Regions from separate parts of the Zoogloea oryzae genome, predicted to be linked through region 2. Evidence: predicted binding sites of a transcription regulator. Region 2 holds the regulator's gene; the other holds the start of a gene.

Region 1 (5,060 bases), on a different contig from region 2:
CCGATATCGTCGAGAGCACACCGCATGGACACCGCCGTCAACGTCAACACCCGCAGCACCGTGGCCCGCATTCTCTGGATGCACCGTTGGAGTCCGCGTCTGCTGTCCTTCCGCCTGAGCCGCGAGCCGGGCTTCCGCTTCGTGCCCGGGCAGTTTGCGCGGCTGGGGCTGCTGAAAGAGAACGGGGCGCCGGTGTGGCGGGCCTACTCGATGACCTCGGCCACCTGGGACGAGCACCTGGAGTTCTACTCCATCGTGGTGCCCGACGGTGCCTTCACCTCGCGCCTCGCCCAGTTGGCTGTGGGCGACGAGGTGATGATCGAGCGCACCGCAAACGGCTTCTTCACCACCGACCGCTTCGCCGATGGCCGCGACCTGTGGATGCTCGGCACCGGCACCGGCCTCGCCCCCTACCTGTCCATCCTCCAGGACGAATCCACCTGGCAGCGCTTCGACCGGCTGATCCTGGTCCACTGCGCCCGCCTCGCCGAAGACCTGGCGTATCGGGACGAGATCGCCGCGCTGCGGCAGCACCCGTTGTGGGCGGCCCAGGGCCACAAGCTGATCTACCGGCCGGTGGTCACCCGCGAGACCGCCCCCGGCGCGCTCCACGCCCGCATCCCCGAGCTGATCCGCCAGGGTGGGCTCGAAACCGCCGTCGGGCTGCCCTTTTCCGATGCCGACTCCCGTTTCATGATCTGCGGCAGCCCCGACATGGTGCGCGACACCCACAAGGCGCTGATGGGAAGGGGTTTCCGCCTGAGCCGACTGGCGGCGCCGGGCCACATCGCGGTCGAGAACGCCTGGTAAGCGCCCCATCTCGGGGAGCCGCGCGCCGCAACTGCGCCTGTTTTTGGTGCAGTCAAAATGGCGATGCACGAATAAAGTGCGACAAATCGATGCAAGCTTGGCGTCAAGTTGATGAATTAATTAGACTTTCCCGAAAAGCTAAACTGGCACGGCACCTGCTTGGTGCTTCGCTTCGATTTTGGAGCCCAAAATGGAGCAATCAAGCAACGCCAGTAACGTCCTCTTCGTGCTGCTCGGCGCCATCATGGTGCTGGCGATGCACGCAGGCTTCGCCTTCCTGGAGGTCGGCACCGTCCGCAAGAAGAACCAGGTCAACGCGCTGGTCAAGATCCTGACCGACTTCTGCGTGTCGGCCATCGCCTACTTCTTCATCGGCTACACCGTGGCCTACGGGGCCAATTTCTTCTCGGGCGCCGACGTGCTGGCCCAGAAGAGCGGCTACGAGATGGTGAAGTTCTTCTTCCTGCTCACCTTCGCGGCGGCCATCCCGGCGATCATCTCCGGCGGCATCGCCGAGCGGGCCAAGTTCCACCCCCAGAGCATCGCCACCTTCCTGCTGGTCGGCTTCGTGTATCCCTTCTTCGAGGGCATCGCCTGGAACGACAACTTCGGCATCCAGCCGTGGCTGGAGGCCGTCACCGGCGCCAAGTTCCACGACTTCGCCGGCTCGGTGGTGGTGCACGCCGTGGGTGGCTGGATCGCCCTACCCGCCGTGCTCCTGCTGGGCGCCCGCCGCGGCCGCTACACCAAGGACGGCAACGTGGCCGCCCACCCGCCATCCAACATTCCCTTCCTGGCCCTGGGCGCGTGGATCCTCACCGTGGGCTGGTTCGGCTTCAACGTGATGTCGGCCCAGACCCTCGACAAGGTGAGCGGCCTGGTGGCCCTCAACTCGCTGATGGCGATGGTCGGCGGCACCCTGGCGGCGATGGTGCTGGGCAAGAACGACCCGGGCTTCATCCACAACGGCCCCCTGGCCGGCCTGGTCGCCGTATGTGCCGGCTCCGACCTGATGCACCCGATCGGCGCGCTGGCCACCGGCACCGTCGCCGGCGTGCTCTTCGTGCAGCTCTTCACCGTCACCCAGAACCGCTGGAAGATCGACGACGTGCTCGGCGTGTGGCCACTGCACGGCCTGTGCGGCGCCTGGGGCGGCATTGCTGCGGGCATCTTCGGCACCACGGCGCTGGGCGGCCTTGGTGGGGTGAGCATCGTGGCCCAGCTAGCCGGCACCCTGGCCGGCATTGTCATCGCGCTGGCGGGCGGCACCATCGTGTATGGCACGCTGAAGACCCTCGTCGGCATCCGCCTCGATCCGGAAGAGGAATTCGAAGGCGCCGACCTGACGATCCACAAGATCACCGCCACGCCAGACCGGGAAACCCACTGGTAAGCCCGCGCTGCAGCGATCCTCCCCAGCAAGGCCCGGTTTCGACCGGGCCTTGTGCATTTCAGGGCCGGCTTTCCGGGCGCGGCCCTGCCGTCAGGATGCACGCATGCTCTCGCCCGACATCGCTCAGGCGGAATGAGTATGAGAATACTGATCGATTACGTTTCCGGCAGGCGCCAGAAGGCGGTCATCCGTCACACCCTCGTGCATCCGAAATGCAGGCCAGCTCAAGATTCCCGCCGAACTGCCGTATCAGGATCACCTATTACTTTAGTAATAAATCGAGAACGCCCGTCGATGGCGTGGGGGAGCACGATGAAATCGATCAACCGGATGTCCCTGAGTCACCAGTTCGTGGGTGCATCCATTCTGCTCGGCGGGCTGGTCATACTCGGACTGGCGCTGTTCGTCTCGTCCTACACCTACCGCCTGGGCCTGGAGCATGCGGACCGGGAGGTGAAGGGCCACATCCACGGTCTGCGCCAGCTGGTGGACACCACCCACGAGATCAGCGTGGGCCTGACCGACAAGGTGTCGGCGATCTTCCTCTCCCACTTTCCCGAGCCCTTCGTGCTGCACCCGGAACGCTCGATCCCGGTGGGCGCGATCGACACACCGCTGCTCGAATATCAGGGCAAGCCGGTCAACCTCGACTTCACCAGCGTCGACGCGTTCGCGCGCACGTCCGGCGGCGTTGCGACGGTGTTCGTGCGCAAGGGCGACGACTTCGTGCGGGTGAGCACCTCGCTCAAGACCGAAGCCGGCGAGCGGGCCGTGGGCACCGCGCTCGCTGCCGACCATCCCGCCAAGGCCAAGCTCATCGCCGGGGAAACCTATCTGGGCGTCGCCAAGCTCTTCGGCCGCCAGTACATGACCAAGTACACCCCCGCCCGCGACAAGGACGGCAAGGTGGTGGGCGCGCTTTTCGTCGGCTTCGATCTCACCGGCGCCTTCGGCAGCCTGAAGACAGCGCTGGAGAGCCTCAAGTTCGGCAATAGTGGTTACGCCTTCCTGGTTCGCGCCAAGGGCAACGAAAAGGGCTTGATGATTTTCCATCCGGTACTGGCGGGCAAGAACGCCACCGAGATCCACGACGCCGAAGGCGGCCAACCGCTTGCACGAATGCTGACGGACGGCGGCGGCAGCATCACCTATCCCTGGAAGGATCGGGACGGCGCATCCCGGACCAAGATCGCCTACTACGAGCACACCGACAGCCTGGGCGGCCTGGTGGTGGCTGGCGGCGGTTACATGGAGGACTTCACCGCCGAGAGCACGGCCCTGCGCAACATCATCCTGATCGCCGCATCGGTGGCGGCGCTGGTGCTGTCGCTGCTGCTCTACACCTTCATCACCCACCAGATGCGACCAGTGAAGGCCATCGTCGAGGTGCTCGGGCGCATCGGTGCGGGCGATCTGCAGGCGCGCATCCGCCGCGAGCCCCACGAGGAAGGCACCCGCAACGAGCTGCACATCATCGCCAACAACATCGACGCCACCGCCCAGAACGTCGGCGCACTGATCGCCGAGCTGCGCCAGCAGGCCACCGAGATCGAGGACACCGCGGCCACCCTCTCCCGCACCTCGGAAGCCCTGGCCGGCGCCGCCGCCACCCAGAACGACGCCTCCCACGCGATGGCCAACGGCGTGGGCGAGATGGCCGCCAGCATCAACCAGGTGAGCGACAACGCCCGCAGCGCCGACGCCCACACCCGCGAGACCCGCCAGCAGGCGGCCCGCGGGCACGAGGCCACCCGCGACGTGATCGCCCAGATGGCCAGCATCGAGCAGGCCGTTTCGGCCGCCGCCGAGCGCATCCAGCACCTGGGCGAAGCGTCGGAGCACATCTCGACAGTGGTGAGCGTGATCCGCGAGGTGGCCGATCAGACCAACCTGCTGGCCCTCAACGCCGCCATCGAAGCCGCCCGCGCCGGCGAACAGGGGCGCGGCTTTGCAGTGGTTGCCGACGAGGTGCGCAAGCTGGCCGAACGCACCGCGGCCTCCACCCAGGAGATCGCCCGGGTCGTCGAATCCATCCAGACCGGCACCCGCGACGCGATCCAGGGCATGGCCTCCGCGCGGGCGCAGGTGACGACGGGCGTGGAGAAGGTGGAAGCCTCGGGCCGCACGATGAGTGAAATCGAAGCCGGCGCCGAAGAGGTGGCCACCATCGCCGCCGAGATGTCGGCCAGCCTGCGTCAGCAGGCCGCAGCCAGCAACGGCATCGGCGAAGAGGTGGCGCGGATCAGCCGGATCTCTGGCCAGAACGACGCCTCTGCCCGGGAAGCGCTCGGGGCCGCCAGCACCCTCGCCCGCCTCTCGCGACGCATGTCGGAGGCGGTGGACCGCTTCCGGGTCGAGCACTGAGCAGGCAGGCACAAACAAAAACGGCCCGGGTTCAACCGGGCCGTTTTCTTTGGGACGCGTCTCAGCGCTCGTCGAAGCTCACCAGCAGGCGCCCGCTGGTGGGGCGGGCCTGGCAGCTCAGCACGAAGCCTTGGTCCATCTCGGCGGCTTCGAGGGTGAAGTTCTTGTCCATCTCCACGCTGCCTTCCATCACCTTGGCGCGGCAGGTGCAGCACACGCCGGCCTTGCACGAGAAGGGCAGATCAAGCCCGGCGTTGAGGGCCACGTCGAGCACGTGCTCGTGGGGCGCCATCGCCATCTCGTGCTCCTTGCCGTCGAGGATGACGGTGAGGGCCACCGACTTGGCCGCCTCGCCGGCTGCGTCGCGCGGGCCGGTGGGCACCTTGCCGGCGGGCAGCGGGGTGTTGGCGGTGAAACGCTCGGTGTAGATGCGATCCGGGCGCACACCCACCTCCAGCAGGGCCTGCTGGGTGGCGTCGATCATCGCTTCGGG
Region 2 (5,849 bases):
GGCCGACCTCGCCCTGTCGATCTCCGGTATCGCCGGCCCGGGCGGCGGCTCGGCCGACAAACCCGTCGGCACCGTGTGCTTCGGCTGGGGGCGGACCGGCGAATCCCCCCAGACGGCCACCTGCCGCTTCGACGGCGACCGGGAGTCCGTCCGCCGCCAGGCAGTGGTCTTCGCGCTCACCGAACTGATCCGCCGCTACGCCTGAAATCCGTCTGACATCAAGGCCTTGGCAAATCCGGTAGACGTTCCGCCGCAACTGTATAAAATACCAGTCTGCGCGACTTTCTTCGCTCCGATACCTCTCGTGACGACGCGCGATCACCCGCACGCAAACTCTGTGCCATAATCTCCAAAACCCTTTTTACAAGGATCACGACAGATGGATGACAACAAGGCCAAGGCCCTCGCCGCCGCGCTTTCCCAGATCGAAAAGCAGTTCGGCAAGGGCTCGATCATGCGCCTGGGCGACGGCGAAGTTGAAAGCGACATCCAGACCGTCTCCACCGGCTCCCTGGGCCTCGACATCGCCCTCGGCATCGGCGGCCTGCCCCGCGGCCGGGTCGTGGAAATCTACGGTCCCGAATCGTCCGGCAAGACGACCCTCACCCTCCAGGTCGTCGCCGAGATGCAGAAGCTCGGCGGCACCGCCGCCTTCATCGACGCCGAACACGCGCTGGACGTCACCTACGCCCAGAAGCTCGGGGTCAACATCGGCGAGCTGCTCATCTCCCAGCCCGACACCGGCGAACAGGCCCTCGAGATCGCCGACATGCTGGTGCGCTCCGGCGGCGTCGACGTGGTCGTCATCGACTCCGTCGCGGCGCTCACCCCGAAGGCCGAAATCGAAGGCGAGATGGGCGACCAGCTCCCCGGCCTGCAGGCCCGCCTGATGTCCCAGGCCCTGCGCAAGCTCACCGCCAACATCAAGCGCACCAACACCCTGGTCATCTTCATCAACCAGATCCGGATGAAGATCGGCGTGATGTTCGGCAGCCCCGAGACCACCACCGGCGGCAACGCCCTCAAGTTCTACGCCTCGGTGCGGATGGACATCCGCCGTATCGGCACCATCAAGAAGAACGACGAGGTGATCGGCTCCGAGACCAAGGTCAAGGTCGTCAAGAACAAGGTCGCGCCCCCGTTCCGCGAAACCCTGTTCGACATCCTGTACGGCGAAGGCACCTCCCGCGAGGGCGAGATCATCGACCTGGGCGTCCAGCACAAGTTCGTGGACAAGTCCGGCGCCTGGTACGCCTACAACGGCGAGAAGATCGGCCAGGGCAAGGACAACGCCCGCGAGTTTCTCAAGAGCAACCCGCACATCGCCCGCGAGATCGAAAACAAGATCCGCGTCGCCGTCGGGCTGCCCGAGATGGCCGTGATCGCGCCCGCCGCCCCCGCCGCGGCAGCCTGAGCGTCCCGGGCAGGAAGCACCGTCGTCCATGGCCACCAGTCTGCATGAGCGGGCCCTGCGCTGCCTGGCCCAGCGGGAACACTCCCGCGCCGAGCTGGCCCGCAAGCTGGGCACCCTTGGCAGCGTGGAAGAGGTGAGCGCCGAACTCGACCGTCTGGTCGAGCTTGGCCTCCTCTCCGACGCCCGCTTCGCCGATGCCTACGTGCGCGCCAAGGCGGCCCGCTTCGGCGCCTCGCGGCTCAAGAGCGAGCTCGCCCGGCGCGGCGTCGGCGCCGAGCAGATCGGCCTGGCCATTGCCGACAACTGTCCGGAAAGTGAATTCGAACGCGCCTGCGACATCCATCGCCGAAAATTCGCCGCAGCACCGGCAGACGCGCGAGAATGGGCGCGCCAGGCGCGTTTTCTTCAAGGTCGCGGTTTCTCGACCGAAATCATTCGTAGAGTCCTGAAAGAACACCCCGGCGATGAGCCTGCTTAAAGTCAGCAACCTGCGCAAGAAGTACAAGGCCCGCACCGTCGTCCACGACGTCTCCTTCGACGTCGGCAGTGGCGAGGTGGTCGGCCTGCTCGGCCCCAACGGCGCCGGCAAGACCACCTGCTTCTACATGATCGTCGGCCTCGTGGTCGCCGACGGCGGCGAGATCACCCTCGACGACCAGGTCCTGACCCATCGCCCGATCCACCAGCGCGCCCGCCTCGGCCTGTCCTACCTGCCCCAGGAGATGAGCGTCTTCCGCAAGCTCACCGTGGCCGAGAACATCCAGGCCGTGCTCGAACTGCAGAAGCTCACCAAGACCGAGATGGCCGAGCGCCTCGAGCAGCTCCTCGGCGAACTGGGCATCGAACACCTGCGCGACAACACCGCGATCTCCCTCTCCGGCGGCGAACGCCGGCGCTGCGAGATCGCCCGCGCCCTCGCCTCCGACCCGCGGCTGATCCTCCTCGACGAGCCCTTCGCCGGCGTCGACCCGATCGCCGTGATCGACATCCAGAAGATCATCCGCTTCCTCAAGGAAAAAGGGATCGGCGTGCTCATCACCGACCACAACGTCCGCGAAACCCTTGGCATCTGCGACCGCGCCTTCATCATCAATGCCGGCGAAGTGCTGGCCAGCGGCCGCCCTGAAGAGATCGTCCGGAATGAACAGGTCCGTCAGGTTTACCTCGGCGAGCACTTCCGGCTTTAAGGCATCATTGTTGTCATGAAGCCCAGCCTCCAGCTCAAACTCTCCCAGCATCTCGCGCTCACCCCGCAGCTGCAGCAGTCCATCAAGCTGCTACAGCTATCGACCCTCGAGCTCAACCAGGAGATCGAGAAGATCCTCCTCGAGAACCCGATGATCGAGCGGGACGAGCCGGAGTCGAACCTCGGCTCCAGCCGTCTCGAAGCCCCTGGCCCGGCCGCCCCCGCCGGCAGCGAGGCCGCCCAGGAGCGCGAGCAGGAGCAGGCCCGCGAATCCGACCAGCGCGAACGCGACACCGACCGGGAGTTCGACTTCGCCGAAGGCGGCGACTGGCAGGGCTCCGGCAGCGGCTCGCGGGACGATGACGACGACAACGATTTCCAGGATCTCCAGGCCACGGTCACCACCCTGCGCGACCACCTGGACGCCCAGATCGCCCTCACCCAGCTGTCCGACCGCGACCGGGCCCTCACCCGCTTCATGATCGAGGCCCTCGACGACGACGGCTACCTCAGCCAGGCCCTGGAAGACCTCCTGCCGCTGCTGCCGCCCGAACTCGAAGTGGATCTGGACGACCTCACGATCGCCCTGCGCCACATCCAGAGCCTCGACCCCTGCGGGATCGGCGCCGCCGACATCGGCGAATGCCTCGGCCTGCAGCTGCGCGCCCTGCCGCCCAGCCGCGAACGCGAGCTGGCGCTGGCCATCGTCGCCGAACACCTCGAGCTCCTCGCCGCCCGCGACTACCTCAAGCTCAAGCGCGCGCTGCGCTGCACCGACGACGAGCTGCGCGAAGCCCACGCCCTGATCCTCGACCTCAACCCCCGGCCCGGCGCCCGCTTCGCCCAGTCCGACATCCGCTACGTGGTGCCGGATGTCATCGTCCGCAAGGTGCGCAACACCTGGGTTGTGAACCTCAACCCGGACGCGATGCCCAAGCTGCGCATCAACCAGCTTTATGCCCAGATCCTGCGGGACAACCGCGGCGCCAGTGGCTCCCTGTCCAATCACCTGCAGGAAGCCCGCTGGCTCATCAAGAACGTTCAACAGCGCTTCGACACCATCCAGCGTGTGTCGCAAGCGATCGTTGACCGGCAGCGTCAGTTCTTCGATTATGGCGATGTGGCGATGCGCCCTCTGACACTGCGTGAAATCGCCGAACAGTTGGAATTGCACGAGTCCACCGTCTCGCGGGTGACCACCCAGAAGTACATGGCCACACCAAGAGGCATTTTCGAGTTCAAACATTTTTTCGGCAGTCACGTCGCCACCGACACCGGTGGGGCGGCTTCCTCGACGGCGATTCGGGCGCTGATTCGCCAGCTGGTAGCCGCGGAAGACAAGAAGAAACCCTTGTCCGACGCCAAGATTGCCGAGTTGTTGGGCCAGCAGGGTATCGTCGTGGCACGCAGGACCATCGCAAAGTACCGCGAGTCCCTCGATATCCCGCCGGTCAGTCTGCGCAAAACCATCTGACAGAAAGGTAAGAACCATGAACCTCAACATCACGGGGCATCACGTCGAAGTTACGCCGGCCATCCGCGAATACGTTTCCTCCAAGCTCGATCGCGTGATCCGTCATTTCGACAACGTCACCAGCGTCGGCGTGATCCTCTCGGTGGAAAAGCTGCGTCAGAAGGCCGAAGTCACCGTTCACGTGCGTGGCAAGGACATCCACGTCGAGAGCGAGGATGCCGACATGTATGCCGCCATCGACGCCCTGACCGACAAGCTCGACCGCCAGGTTCTGAAGTACAAGGACAAGGCCTCCGACCACGGCCATGACTCCCTGAAGCAGCACCTCGCCGAATCCTGATCTTCGGCCCCAAGTAATCCCCTTCTCCCCGGGACCGTTGTGGCTATAATGCGCCCCAACTGACACAACGGCCCCGGCGGCCTCCGCCCCCGGATTTTCCAGATTCGTTCCCGGAAACCTGTCCCGGTCCAGCCGCGTACAGGAACATCCCGCCCATGAACCTCATCGCCAAACTTCTGCCTCCGGCCAATGTGGTCGTCGGCCTCGAGGCGAGCAGCAAGAAGCGCGCTTTCGAGCAAGCCGGCCTGCTGTTCGAGAACAATCACGGCATCGCCCGGAGCACCGTCTTCGACAGCCTGTTTGCCCGCGAGAAGCTCGGTTCGACCGGTCTCGGGCAGGGCATCGCGATCCCCCACGGACGCATCAAGGGCCTGAAGGACGCACTGGGTGCGTTCATGCGCCTCGCCGAGCCGGTCCCCTTCGACGCCCCCGACGGTCGTCCGGTGTCGATGCTGTTCGTGCTGCTGGTGCCCGAACAGGCCAACGAACACCACCTGCAGCTCCTCTCCGAACTCGCCCAGATGTTCAGCGATCGCAGCTTCCGCGATCAGCTCCTGGCCGCCCCGGACGCCCTCGCGGCGCACTCCCTCTTCGCCCAGTGGGGCAGCGATGCGCCAGACAACAGTAGCGCGGCTGTTTGACGACAACCTCGACCGCCTGAGGCTGCGCCACATCTGCGGCAGCCTCGACACCCGCATCTCGGTCTCCGAAGACCGCATCTGGCCCGCCGACATGGTCGGCCACCTCAACCTGATCCACCCCGACCGCCTGCAGATCCTCGGCTCGTCCGAGCTCGCCTGGGCCCGCCGCCAGACCCGCGACAAGGTGATCCACCATGTCCGCGAGATCCTCTCCTACGGCCCGCCGGCGATCATCGTCGCCGACGACGAAGACATCCCCAGCCTGATCCGCACCGTCTGCGCCAACGAAGACGTAGCCCTGTTCGCCAGCCCGCTGCCGGCGGCCAACGTCATCGACCTGCTGCGCAGCTACCTGTCGCGCAAGCTGGCCGAACGCGTCGCCCTGCACGGGGTGATGATGGACGTGCTGGGCCTCGGCGTGTTCATCACCGGGGATTCGGGCGCCGGCAAGTCCGAGCTCGCCCTCGAACTCATCTCCCGCGGCCACGGCCTGGTGGCCGACGACATCGTCGAGTTCTCGCGCATCGCCCCGACCGTCCTCGAAGGCCGCTGCCCGGCCCTTCTGCAGGACGTGATCGAGGTGCGCGGCCTCGGCATCCTCAACATCCGCACGATCTTCGGCGAGACCGCCTGCCGGCGGAAGATGAAGCTCAAGCTGGTGGTTCATCTGCAGCGCCGCCAGCCCGGCGACCAGGATCCGCTGCGCCTGTCCCTTGAGGGCGAGCAGCAGCTGATCCTCGGCGTACCGCTGCGCCGCGTCGTGCTTCCGGTTGCAGCCGGCCGCAACCTGGCCG

What was found. Region 2 encodes sigma-54, which starts transcription at its own class of promoters, with help from an activator protein. Its sites were predicted from a motif close to TGGCACGCTTNCTGCTNA; they were not measured.
Region 1: QQK25_RS14815 (ammonium transporter) is a predicted target of sigma-54. The motif match lies at 955-972, and genes of this name have one in related genera.

What each region holds. Positions count from the first base shown of each region.
Region 1 covers NZ_BSPX01000047.1:7,200-12,259, forward strand. The annotation lists gene QQK25_RS14810 (ferredoxin--NADP reductase) at 25-810, shown strand; gene QQK25_RS14815 (ammonium transporter) at 1,001-2,203, shown strand; gene QQK25_RS14820 (methyl-accepting chemotaxis protein) at 2,516-4,567, shown strand; gene paaE (1,2-phenylacetyl-CoA epoxidase subunit PaaE) at 4,629-5,060, opposite strand, start outside.
Region 2 covers NZ_BSPX01000024.1:30,452-36,300, forward strand. The annotation lists gene QQK25_RS09695 (CinA family protein) at 1-205, shown strand, start outside; gene recA (recombinase RecA) at 380-1,414, shown strand; gene recX (recombination regulator RecX) at 1,443-1,892, shown strand; gene lptB (LPS export ABC transporter ATP-binding protein) at 1,879-2,601, shown strand; gene QQK25_RS09715 (RNA polymerase factor sigma-54) at 2,617-4,074, shown strand; gene hpf (ribosome hibernation-promoting factor, HPF/YfiA family) at 4,091-4,414, shown strand; gene ptsN (PTS IIA-like nitrogen regulatory protein PtsN) at 4,570-5,055, shown strand; gene hprK (HPr(Ser) kinase/phosphatase) at 5,024-5,849, shown strand, end outside.